Regions from separate parts of the Paenibacillus vulneris genome, predicted to be linked through region 2. Evidence: riboswitches for the same ligand, from Rfam matches in the RefSeq annotation. Region 2 holds a riboswitch; each other region holds the start of a gene.

Region 1 (3,209 bases), on a different contig from region 2:
CATCAAGCCGTCTGTTCAAGATCTTCGCGTTTATTTTGACGTCGAGCTAACGGTAAAGGCAGGCATTAACGAATTGCATCAGGAAATGTCCGAGAAAGAATTGATCGACCTGGCCGAACGAAAGATTGAAGAACAAATTCGCCATACTTACCGGAAAGGCTTTGAGCGGAAGGTTGATGTTTATAATCTGGGCGAGTCGTTGTTTCGACGCTATCCCTCGGTATGGCACCGGATCGAAGACGAAAATCATTTTGTGCTGCATGAGTATTCTTTACGAAACATACGAATCCATGTTCAACTGACCAATACGGGGAGGTACAAGTTAAAGCCTAGCCAAACCTAGATGTTAAATCTAAAGAAATTCCGATGTTCAAATCATGGATTCGCGGCGCGATTGATGCATCCGATCAATCGCGCTTCCACGTCGGCAGCAATGCCGTAACCATTTTCAACTTCATTGAAGATACTCCGGAATACAAGAATATAATACGTCCATCAAGCATTCTTTCTGAAGACAACCTCCTATTCCATTTCGGACAATTTCGTATAGGATTCCATCCATAGCAGTTTCTTGAACAAAAAAGCAACAAACTCTTCTTCAAGTCCCATGTTCCAAGCTGTCGCTATACATTCGAGCAGTTGCTCCTTGCTAAGCAGCCTCGTGGCAACCCTCCCCCTTATTTCTCGCATTCCATTCTCAGTCTGTTGACTTACGTTTTCCAATAATCGAGTCAGTCTCGTAATCTCCTTGGAAAGCTGGACCACTTGATTATGGCTTAAGCCGATTTCCTGCCGTTTCCCATATAATACAGTCTGTGCAGCGATCATGACATGATGCATAACTTTCGACTCCTTTTATCCAATCTAAACATAAAGGAATATGTGACTTGACTTTGCAACTCCGTGGAAAATTATAGCTTAAACAATTTAAAGGTACAATAAAGAGGATTTACTGTAGTTTAAGAGTACTCCATCCCTCTAACCGCTTTGACTACACTTTACTATAGAGAAGGGTTGTAAAAGACGACATGGCTACTTTTGCGCAAATCGTTGGAGCAAAAATTCGCTTACACCGCATCGAGCAAAACTTGACGCAAGAAAAACTAGCCGAAACGATCGGCATGGCCGCGACATATCTTGGACAGATTGAACGCGGCGAAAAAAACGTCAAACTTCAAACGATTGAAAAAATTGCTTTGGCATTACATATGAGCGTATTCGATTTATTCAACGACGAGAAAGAGGCCAATCTGCAACAAAAAAAAATGGTTATGGGCCAGCATTCTCTTGTTGCTCAAACACAACGATGCCAAACAGCGACAAGCGTATCGTATTTTACGGGAACTGTTGGAACCGGCAACCGAAGATTTGTAGAGAAGTGATATAAACTATGAAAAAGCAAGCGGTTGGGACGATCAGGACCAACCGCTTGCTTGCTTATCTACCGCGATTCTTTATGACAAATGATAATTGAGGCATTTAACTATTTTTGGATAAATGCAATCCCTTAGGAACACCCGTTTGGAAGGAGTTGGCGCTTTTTGCGCGAATTATTGGGTATAAAGAAGGATTTTGTCGTAAATCATTTAACTTCATTCTAAAGGGGGAAGTTCTATTTGTAGGTCCTCAGGCTGATCCCTTCCTTTCTGGATCATAAAAAACGAAACGGCAAACCCATTGAAAAATGGGGGCGCAAAACTTCAGGCCTAAGGATGATATCTATGGTAGCTGGGTTGCCGAATTTGTTGCTTCCAAGCTCAAAGCTGCCCCAAATCGGGGTGGCTTCTTATTTTGATTCTCCAGCAAAGGGAGTAGCCTCGATGCCGAATATCGAACAATTGATTGTACAAAACGATTTTTATCATATGTTCCAGCCCATCTTGGGGTTTCCCGAAAAGAGAATCCTTGGTTACGAGGCCCTCATTCGCAGTAACTCCAATATGAATCCAGATCTTTTATTTCAGCGCGCCATGGAGCAGAACAAGCTGTTCGAAGTCGATTCTTTTTCTATTTTCGAGGCCATTTCAGCTTACTTCGGATTTCCGGGCTCACGGGAACATACCCTGTTATTTATTAACATTTTCCCTTCAACTTTGGTCTCGCCTTTGTTTATCAACTTACTCGACTCCCTTGTCGAGCAATTCGGGCTTTATAGGAACCAAATCGTATTTGAGATTAACGAGTCCATTTATGAGAGTCTTTTATGGAAGAGCGCCTCTTTCAGAGATGCCATCCGTCTGCTGCGTGAACTGAATTTCCTGATTGCCCTGGACGATGTTGGAGATGGAACAACTTCGTTTCGGAATATACTGGACATCTCGCCGGATTTCATCAAAATCGACCGATTCTTTGCATCCGACTTGAGTACATCCAGGAAGAAACAAAAAGTTGTCGCGCTGTTTGCCGAGTACTGCAATGACGAGGCCAATCTGATCCTAGAAGGAATTGAAAAAGAAGAAGATTTGGATACCGCGCTGTCTTTGGGTATCAAGATGGGACAAGGCTATTTATTCGGAAAACCGTATCGGTTAACGTAAACGGTTGAACGTGAAGTCTCACCCGAACATGAAGGAGTAATCAAGATGCAGGATAAACTGAACTATTTCCGGAAAGCAATGCTCTCCTTGAAAATTTCGGAGTTTGAAGTTCCGCCTATGCAGGATTTGTTGATCATCGGGAAAAAAGCCCCGATCGGGCCGGAAGCGGTAAAGCGAATGGCGCAGGCGATATCACCGGAACAATTTACAATCGTTAAACTGGAGCATGCCAAAATTGAAGCGGTCTTGATTCGGAACTCCCTTCTTCAAATGTTGGACGAACGTATGCTGATGCAAATCATATTGGAAGAAGCGGACCGGTTGATCAGCGACAACATGGTTCTTCGTTCCGAACTGAAAATTTCGGTATCAATTCAGCGGGAGGTGGAGTTGCAATGAAGGTGGCGGAATTCATGTCATCCCCGGTCTATACGGTTTCATCCGAAAGAAGCGTCCAGTACGTGTCCGATATGATGAATGAACTTAAAATCGGTTCGCTGGTCGTCACGGATCATGGGACAATCGTGGGGATTGTTACGTCGCGGGATATCCGTTCTTCCCATCCCAATCGCATTGTGGCCGACGCGATGACCCCAGACCCGATCAGCATTTCGCCTGACCAATTTGCTTGGGACGCGCTGGTAATGATGGAGCGGCATCACATTGAACGCC
Region 2 (3,209 bases):
TTAATCATAACGACCGTTCAACGGCAATTGATCTGGGCGAAGCGGTATATTGGGAGCTGTTGGAAGGAAAGGAGCATACGGGCCTATCGGAGCTTCCGTCCAAAGGGGTCTGGATCCTGCAGAACGAAGCCCGCTGATGGCTTCCGTCCGTTGCTCGTGTATTGACTTAAGACGGTATACGCAAAGCCCGGCAATGAAGGCCAATGGCCCGGATTGCCGGGCCTATTTGCATGGAAGGGCCTTGTTCGGATGTGTTAAGGCTGCATTAATGCTATAATGGGATATTAGAGCGTTACAATCTAAGAAAAGTCATTACAGATAGAGAGGGGGACGGAGCGATGCCCAAAAGCTTTGTCATAGAGGCTGTGATGCTTGCTGTGTATGGAGAAATGCTCGTTCCGAGCCAACCGGTAGAATACCTCGTTCCTTACACCACGATTCGGGAGCTGTATGAGCTGAAGGACAGCAAGGAACCGATCATGCCGGATCCAAGAGATGAAGCGCATGTAAGAGGGAAAATTGCCGAGCTGATCGGGCTGCTGGAGGAGCCGTTGAACCGGAAAAGAATGGAGCGCGCCGTGAATGTTCCTTGGGCCAAAAGTCCACCGATGCCGATCAATGATGTGGTAACGTTAACAATGGTAAACTCTTACGACAACGAAGAGTTTGGCGAATCGTTCGATCCGATCGAAACGGAGCTGATTTTGACATCCATAAAAGAGCAGGTGCCGATTTTGACGGATCAGCCGGATTTTATTGAAAAGGTAATCGAGGCGGCGATTCAGGTCCAGGTTTATGATTTGGATGATTTTGAGTTTGCGGTCGAGGAGGATGGGACAATATAGTCCTATTCTGGAACAATATTGAAAATAAACTTATTTTTATGACTAAAAGCCGCTGAACAAGCGGTTTTTTTTGTTTCATTAGGAAGGTATATCCAGTTCTTCAGAGCGATAGTCAGCTGATTTTTCAAGGACAGCTTCTTCTTTAGCACGGATTTATAGGAACGGAATCACATACGTTTTTTTGACAAGTTTCCAAACATTTACTGGCATTCTTGTCGAAAGAACAAATGGATTGTCAAAAAATGTATTGACTGTAGTATTGAGTATTATGTACTATGTATACAAAAGTAAAATATTTCATTGCTCCTACGTGCATCCAAAGACCTACATAAGCTCGCAATCGTATTAGTACAACGGCAGCTAGAGGTGATGTTGAGACAAGACTGCGTTCCTGTATTTGACAATTTCATAAGCAAAAAGGTAAACCCATTCGAAAGATGGAGACACAAAGCCACGGGTCTAAGGTTTCGATGCTGAATAAGGAAACTATGATAGCCGGGTTGCCAAAACAGAGGATGTTTGTATATTTTGGCTATTCAATTTTGAATAGCCATTTTTTATTAAAAGTTGGGGAGAGGACTATGAAAACCAAACGAATGTCAGTCATTTTCCAGAGTCAAACCTGGAGAAGCTTCAAACTGCAGCTCATGCTTGCCGTTATTGCCATTATTTTTGTAACGGTAGCCGTCGTCGGCGGCTTTATGTACAAGTCGTCTGCAGATATGCTCAAGCAGGACATTGAATTGAACGTCAGCCAGCAGCTGGAGCTAAACGCGCAGCTCATTACACAATGGCGCGACAGAGTGACGGCGGAGGCGAATGGAATTACCGGCCTGCCGGCTTTTGTGAAAGGCAATTCCTTTGACGAGCGTGTCGGCGTGCTGCAGGGTTACTTATCGAGAAACTCCGATTTCCTGCGCTTCTCGCTTTTTGATACGCAGGGGCAGGGGCAGCAGATTGAGAAGAAGGCTCTCGGCGCCAAGTTCGATATCAGCTCCCGTGATTATTATAAGGAGGCGTTAACGGGGAAAACGCTGATCAGCGAGCCGATGATTTCCAAGGCCGATAACAGCATGATCATGAACGTCGCTGCTCCTCTCCGTGACGCTAATGGTACCGTAACCGGCGTCATTACGGGCGCCATCGGACGCGAGCAAATCGCAGCCATCGTTCAGCGCATTCAGTTCGGCAAAACCGGTTATGCCTACATGGTTAACGATAAAGGCGATATTTTGGCTCATCCGGATGCGAGCAAGGTGCTGACGGAGAACATTCTGGAAACGGCAGCGACCCCCGAGCAGAAAGCCGGCTATGAGCAATTTTTGCAAATGCAGGAGCCGTTTATCGGCTATATCCAAGAGGATGGCTCCAAGCATCTGGTGGGTGCACGTCAAATCCCGGACAGCGTCTGGAAGCTGGTGGTCACGGCGCCTTATTCTGAATTTACCGAGTCTCTGGACAGCATGTGGCTCCGGACGCTGCTGATTGCCTTCGTCATCATGGTTATTGGCATCGCCATCGCCTTGCTGCTGGGACAAACGATGTCTCAAGGCATTGTTAGAGTAGGACAAGCGATGAACCAACTGGCGCAGGGAGATCTGAAGCAGCATTTGCAGGTCCGTTCGCGTAATGAAGTAGGACAGCTGGCTGAGGACTTTAACACCATGACCGAGAACTTGAGGAATTTGATCGGGCAAGTCTCGCTGAATTCCGAGCAGCTTGCAGCCACCTTCGAGGAGCTGTCCGCCAGTGCGGATCAGAACTCCGTCGCTTCCCAGCAGATAGCCCAATCGATACAGAGGGTAGCGGAGGGAGCGGACGTGCAGGCCCATGGAGCCATGCAAAGCGCCAGTGCGATGGAAGAAATGGCTACCGGTGTACAGCGTATCGCTCAAGGCACTTCCGTCATGGCCGAAAGTGCGTTAAAGACCTCGGAGGAGTCGGAAAAAGGGAAGGAACAAGTGGAGAAAATCTCCTACCAGATGGACAATATCCACGACAAGGTTACGGAATGTACTGCGGTTATTAACCGTCTGGACGCGAAATCGCAGGAGATTGGCGACATTATCAAGCTGATAACGGAAATCTCCGCCCAAACGAACCTGTTGGCCCTCAATGCTGCTATTGAAGCTGCGCGTGCCGGGGAACAGGGCCGGGGCTTTGCGGTAGTCGCACAGGAAGTCAGAAAGCTCGCCGAGCAATCGGCTCAATCCGCGAACGAAATTACCGAATTGATCCGGGAAGTTCGCAACGATACGGTTCTTGCGGTTGAAGCTATGAATGAAAATGCCAAGGAAGTGGAAACCGGCATTCAGGTCGTGGCCGATGCGGGAGAAACCTTCAACCTGATCTACAAGGCTGCCC
Region 3 (3,209 bases), on a different contig from region 2:
TGCGCTATGTTCGTATAAGGGTCCGGCTGATTGAGAAAAGGATGTGATCGGAAATGGAAAACTCCAAATACGAAAAGCACTATTCGGAGCAAGGATTCTGGTCCAAGCTGAAAAAGCATGCGAAGGATGCCGGGTCCAAAGTCGTTTACAGCGGGCTGCTCTTATACTATGCGCTTCAAAGTCCTTCTACGCCGACAAAAGCGAAGATTCAAATTTATGGTGCGCTCGGCTATTTGATCCTGCCGGTCGATATCGTTCCGGATATACTGCCTGTCGTAGGCTATGCGGATGATTTGGGCGCTTTGATGCTGGCCATTGGTGCCGTTGCCATGAACATAGACGATTCCGTTAAGCAAAAAGCCAAAGAGAAGCTGAAGGATCTTTTCGGAGACGATGCCGTCAACCACCAGGACATTATAGATATCGACGCTCACATCGTAGAATAGAGGATACTAAACAGGAAAGAGCACCGCACAGTGCTCTTTTTGCATGTGTAACGAATGTATTCAGCAATGCGTTTGTTAGTATACGAGTGATAGGATCCGATAGTCTGCCGAAACGGAAGCTGATAGGTTTCAGATTGGCTTCCCTTTTTTACCAAATAGAAAATGTTTATAATGAATGAGATAGATCCAACCATCACCGGAGGTAGAAGCCATGAGGATCAAAAAAATCATTTCCGCAGCGTGCATTGTCGTTGGAATTGCTGTGATGGCCTACCCGACGGTGAATGACCGTTACGAGAGCTATAAGCAGCAGCAGATTTTAGAGCAGTGGCAGGAAAGCTTGCAGTATCTAGATCAAGCCGGTTCAGATCCGGAGCCGGAGCAGGAACCGGTAACGGTTTCTTTGCCTGCGCCCGTTCCATTGAGTACGGATATGGTAGAGGTCCAGCCCGCGCCATTGAAGGCGGAACCGACCCCAGTCCCTCTATCTATCGGGCAGAAGAATGTGGAGGGCGTCCTCAAGATCGATAAGATCGACTTGAAGCTTCCTATCATCAAGAACGCAACGGCGGCGAATCTGAAGCTGTCGGTTGCCAGTATGGCGAATACAGGCAAGCCGGGTGAAATCGGCAATTATGCCATTGCGGGACATAGGAATCTTACGTACGGCAAAAATTTTAACCGCTTGGATGAAGTGACCGAGGGCGATCTCATAGAGGTAGATACGGGGAGCAAGCAGTATCGCTATAAGGTAGAAAGCAAGCAATACGTACTTCCCGAGGAAGTATGGGTGCTGAAAGGAAACGGCAAAGATCGGCAAATTACGCTAATTACTTGCCATCCTATGGAAAATCCGACACATCGCATCATAGTTAAAGGAAAATTGATAGAAGAGTGAGCATTTAGAACTAGAGAGGAAACAAATGGTATGCTATACTCATAGATAACCAAATAAGTTTTCGGTGCTTTCCACCGATAAAGGCAAACTCAGCGAAAGCTGGAGACGCAAAGCTATAGGGCCTTCCCTGGTCAATCTACCAGGATGGCAGCCAGTTACCGAAAGGAGAGTCTATGTTTCGTACATTAGGAGCATTGTTGCTGATTGCTGCGCTATTTCTGACTATGGCGCCTAAAGAAACCCATGCCGCTGCCGGACAACCCGTCCTGGATAAAAGCTCTCTGAGCAACGGGATTATTAAGGTCCATTATGCGGATCCGGAGCATAAGGCGCTTGTGCGTGTAACCAAGGGCGATGTCCAAATGGACTATAACCTGGTGGACGGGGCCTCCTATCCTCTGCAATTGGGTGACGGCAGCTACCATGTACTGGTTGCGAAACAGATTTCCGACAACAAATATCAAGTGATTTTGCAGGAAAATGTCGACGTGAAGACGGTGAATGAGCAGGCCGTGTTTTTGCAGTCCATATCTATAGCGAGCTGGAACGAGACGACCAAAGCTGTAGTGGAGGCAAAGAAACTAGCCGCGCATGCTGCAACCGATGAAGATAAAGTCAAAGCGATTTATGCTTTTTTGACGCAAAACTACAAATATAGTGAGAGTAAAGCGCAAACTGTAGACACAGGCTATATCCCTGACTTGGATAAGGTATACGAGGAATCCGGCGGAATATGCTTTGATTATGCTGCTACCTTCACGGCAATGGCCAGAAGCTTGGGAATCCCGACCCGATTGGTAATGGGATACGAGGTCCATGCCCCCGAGGTGTATCATGCGTGGAATCAAGTATATCTCAAGGATCTTCAAGAATGGGTCATTATCGACACCACCTATGACGCGTCCCGTGTACAAAGCGGGCAAGAGACAACCATGATAAAAAACAGTGCCGATTATGTTGTTACTGAGATCTATTAAGTAACTTCCATTCGCCTAGCCGGCGGGAAATCGCAGCCTGAAGAATCTGCATTTGATGCGGGTTCTTTTTTTGTGCAATCGAATGGCGGCCTGTTGTTCAGAAATTATTCAGATCGGTGATTTACAATGACTTCGGCAATGAAACCAATAGAAGGATTTATGAAATTAGACTACGTGAAAGGGGTGATAAGAAGGGTTTCATTCATAGTAAGGACGAGGGAAGGGAAAAACATATGTGGAGGAAAAAAACCAGTGCGCTGCTGATCGCTCTATTGTTTGTTATCCAGAGCCTATCGGGAGTCGGTTGTTTGACTCAGGCCTTTGCCTCAGGCACTATTACCGGCAACATCATCAACAGCGTAACCATGACGGTATACGACAAAGCAGGACAAGCCGTCACCGGCAATGTATACGAGCAGGGCTCCAAGGTCCGATTGGATTACACCTGGTCCTTGCCTGACAACCATGGTTACCACAGCGGGGATACCTTTGCCTTCACGCTGCCGCAAGCGTTCTTGCTCTTCAATGATATCAGCGGGCCATTACGGAACGGTGATGAAGACATAGGAACGTTCAAGGTCAGCAAGGACAGTCACCAAGTGCTCATGACCTTCAACAGCTATATCGAAAGTCATAGCCAGGTGCGGGGGACCCTCACCATTGACACGCAATTCGACATCAAGACAGTAACAGGAAGCACGACGCAAGTTATTAAAATTCCGGTTCAATCCGGAGAGCAGGTATTTACGCTTATCTTTAAGCCTAACGTCACATCGACCATCGGAAAAAGCGGTGTTCCTCAAGGCTTTAACCCTAAGAACATCGATTGGACGATTGATGTGAACAAGTCGCTGGATTCCGTGCAGCATGCGGTTGTCACCGACCCTA
Region 4 (3,209 bases), on a different contig from region 2:
ATGGAGAAGCTGGTCAGTTTGTTCATTGGGTTCCCCTCCTAAGAGCTTTGCGGAGCAAAGCTTTCTTCGTAAGCGGTACTGAGCTTTGCTTTATCAGCGTCGGCATCCACGTTATGCCCGGACGAATGACGACAGGGCACATTCGATTTCTTCGATTAAAGTACACCACGAATATGAACGGAGCATGAACAAACCCCTCCCGGCTCCTTATTTAACCGTTGGTAAGTTATTGCAGGTATATGTGCATACAAAAAAACCGCAAGCTTAATCGCTTGCAGTTCCTCTATTATGGATTCAGTTATTCAGGAAGCCGACTTGGGAAAGGTCAGCATAAATACAGTTTCCTTATCCGTGCTGGAGAACGAGATCTCCCCGTCATTTTTATGCATAATTTGCTTGCAAATCGTAAGACCTAAACCCGTTCCATTCGTTTTGTTGGTAACAAATGGAACAAACAGCGACTTGGCGAGCTCCGCCGGAATAGGAGGACCGTTATTCGTAATGTGAATATAGGCTTTACGCTGGTCCTCGAAGGCGGATATCTTCATTTTTTTATCATACTTCGCTTGAGAGAGCGCATCGATACCATTATTAATCAAATTGTTCAGCACCTGTTGGATTCCCAGCCTCTGAACGCGAAGGGTCATATGCTCCGGAATTTTAACGCACAGATTGACATTTTCATTAATTAGTCGAGGGCGCAGCAACGACAGGTTGTATTCCAGCATCTGCTTGACGGAGATCGGCTCCTTCTCTTCTTCCACCATAGGCTTCTTGGAGAAGCTGAGAAATCCGGTCACCTGCATATGCATATTGTTGCATTCATCCTCTATGAACTCCAAATAGGAGTCTATCTTCTCTTTTGGCAGAGAATGGATATTAGAACGAAGCAGTTTAATAAACCCTTTAATAGAAGTTAAAGGGTTGCGAATTTCGTGCGCCATGCTGGCGGCCATTTTCCCGATCAGATTCATCAGGTCGTCGTGAAGCTGGTGAATAGCCGTATCTTTTTCTATCATTGAAGCCAATGTAATCTGCCAATAATGCTTGCATAGGATTCCCTCGAAATCGTCGATTCGAAGACAAATTTGGTGATACAAGGTTGCCGGCAGCGAATCTCCGAGTACATCCAGCAAGGCGCGGCGCCATGAGTGAGAGCATTGAATAATATCAATAATTTGAAGCCCCAATTCCTCGAACCTTCCGCACCAATCGTCAACCAATTGCCGAATCGGATGCTGCTCCGGGGGAATATGAAGATCGGTAATATAATCAAAATAGATGTCGCCCCTGCGCATCATATTGGATACATTATACCCGCGTAAAATCTGCTCCTCCATCAGCTTCTGCCACTGCTCAATAACCTGTGACTTCTTATCCCTTACATGCTTTAACAAAGGCTCTGCATCCATAAAAGAAAACCCGCCTATATATAGGAGTGTGATATTACATAACATATCATAAAGAGATCGGAAGTCCAATGCTCAAAACTATAGGACTTTATATACATTTTGTCTCATAGGAATAGTATACATTATTATGCGGAAATATAAATATGAAATTCTCCGATGGATTCCAGACTAAGAGGAATACTGAACACTTCGCCACCCCAATGGTTTGCAGCTCCATTAATGAGGCTCGGCGGTGTAATATCGACTTCGATCCCCTGCTGAAACAGCAAGGTGCTGGCATTTCCGCTAATCATATTCCCCAGCTCGCCGACCGCGCTCTGGCACATCTCATCAAAATGCGTGAGGGGGTAACCGCCCATCATCCCGGATACCATCCGTAAAGCAACCGTCTCGGGAATACCAAAAATAATATCCTTTTGCAGCTGGCCTAGAATCCCGATTTTGAGCCAAACGTAATCCTCCGTGTATTGGATCGTTCTCATACTAAGCTGCCCGACAATGGGTTTAATTTGGATCAGCGTTTCAATGACATGAAGTGATGAAGTTAAGAACGGGTTCACGAAGTTTGCTTGCACATGATACAGCCCCTTTACAAAGAAAGTTATAAGAATTAAAAAAAACTGCCCGAAATTGGGCAGTCTTGTTTTTGCAAAACTTAGAACCTATGCGCCGTTTTCGGTAACCCAGCCGCCATAGGAATGCTCCTTTAGGCCTGTGGCTTTGCGTCCCTGCCTTTCGGCAAGTTTGCCATTATCGATTTGTCATGGTGATTATATAGCCAAACTACATCCATTGTAGCATACAAGCTGGCAAAATAGTACTTGTTTTCCTATAGCACCAACCGCATCTCCATGACTTTACTACTATATCCGGCTATTTGTAAAGAGGCCAAATTCATATAAGTACCCGCCAAGTGGTGAAGAACCTATTTCAGTCCCGTTAATGCAATGCCGCGGATAATATGCTTTTGAAACAACAGGAATACGGCGATTAGCGGAAGCACCGAGACACTTGCTCCTGTCATAATCATCGCCCAGCCGCTGCTGTCCTTCTGTTCGCTCGAGAAGAAGGATATGCCCACCGGAATGGTTAATCGTTCGGGCGACTGGGTCACAATAAGCGGCCAAATAAAAGCGTTCCAGCTGGATAAAAAAGTAAGTATTCCTAATGCAGCCAGCGCGGGACGAACAAGAGGCACCGCAATACGCACCATGATGCTCCATTCATTCAAACCATCGACTCTGGCTGCGTCCAGCAGCTCTTGAGGAACCTGCTCCATAAATTGCTTCATCAGGAAAATGCCGAAAGCCGACATGATCCCGGGAAACAAAATCCCCGTATACGTATCTACCCAATCCAGTTGAACAGAGGCGATATACCAGGGGATGATCAGCATCTCCGTAGGCACCATCATCGTGCTTAAGATGGCGATAAAGATAACCTGCTTGCCGTGAAATGAAAATCGGGCCAGAATATAGCCTGCTACCGTATCAAACAGCGCCACGCTTGCCGTCGTTATGCAGGCTACGATCAGGCTGTTCAGCATCCAATCGGCGAACGGGGATTGGACGAACAAGGCCGCATAATTATCAAGGGTCATCGTCTCCGGAATCAGCTGCAAGGAGAATACGTCCTTCGGCAGCTTCAAGGAGGTGGCGATCATCCACACAAAAGGAAATACCATTCCCGCAGCTCCGATGATGAGTACGATATGAAGCAGAACTATAGTAGCCCCGAACCGGCGCCTCTTGTTCGTTCCACCGGCGTTTCCTGTAACCTTCACTGCCTTCACCCCCT

Evidence for each region. A riboswitch is a leader RNA that binds a small molecule or an ion and turns the genes downstream of it on or off. The one in region 2 is predicted to bind cyclic di-GMP.
Region 1: another riboswitch for cyclic di-GMP. It lies ahead of ABEA66_RS27415 (EAL domain-containing protein); the one in region 2 lies ahead of ABEA66_RS10545 (methyl-accepting chemotaxis protein).
Region 3: another riboswitch for cyclic di-GMP. It lies ahead of ABEA66_RS25400 (transglutaminase-like domain-containing protein); the one in region 2 lies ahead of ABEA66_RS10545 (methyl-accepting chemotaxis protein).
Region 4: another riboswitch for cyclic di-GMP. It lies ahead of ABEA66_RS19070 (chemotaxis protein CheX); the one in region 2 lies ahead of ABEA66_RS10545 (methyl-accepting chemotaxis protein).

Annotation. Positions count from the first base shown of each region.
Region 1 is NZ_BAABJG010000035.1:56,087-59,295, forward strand. Features, by position in the region: gene ABEA66_RS27400 (Ger(x)C family spore germination protein) at 1-343, shown strand, start outside; gene ABEA66_RS27405 (hypothetical protein) at 523-840, opposite strand; gene ABEA66_RS27410 (helix-turn-helix domain-containing protein) at 1,029-1,382, shown strand; cyclic di-GMP riboswitch class I at 1,658-1,741, shown strand; gene ABEA66_RS27415 (EAL domain-containing protein) at 1,821-2,537, shown strand; gene ABEA66_RS27420 (hypothetical protein) at 2,583-2,936, shown strand; gene ABEA66_RS27425 (GGDEF domain-containing protein) at 2,933-3,209, shown strand, end outside.
Region 2 is NZ_BAABJG010000010.1:71,767-74,975, reverse strand. Features, by position in the region: gene ABEA66_RS10555 (beta-galactosidase) at 1-137, shown strand, start outside; gene ABEA66_RS10550 (ADP-heptose synthase) at 339-845, shown strand; cyclic di-GMP riboswitch class I at 1,255-1,353, shown strand; gene ABEA66_RS10545 (methyl-accepting chemotaxis protein) at 1,427-3,209, shown strand, end outside.
Region 3 is NZ_BAABJG010000029.1:114,157-117,365, forward strand. Features, by position in the region: gene ABEA66_RS25390 (YkvA family protein) at 54-446, shown strand; gene ABEA66_RS25395 (class D sortase) at 658-1,344, shown strand; cyclic di-GMP riboswitch class I at 1,417-1,507, shown strand; gene ABEA66_RS25400 (transglutaminase-like domain-containing protein) at 1,518-2,321, shown strand; gene ABEA66_RS25405 (collagen binding domain-containing protein) at 2,555-3,209, shown strand, end outside.
Region 4 is NZ_BAABJG010000021.1:152,200-155,408, forward strand. Features, by position in the region: gene ABEA66_RS19060 (efflux RND transporter permease subunit) at 1-26, opposite strand, end outside; gene ABEA66_RS19065 (sensor histidine kinase) at 303-1,412, opposite strand; gene ABEA66_RS19070 (chemotaxis protein CheX) at 1,538-1,987, opposite strand; cyclic di-GMP riboswitch class I at 2,087-2,171, opposite strand; gene ABEA66_RS19075 (carbohydrate ABC transporter permease) at 2,338-3,195, opposite strand.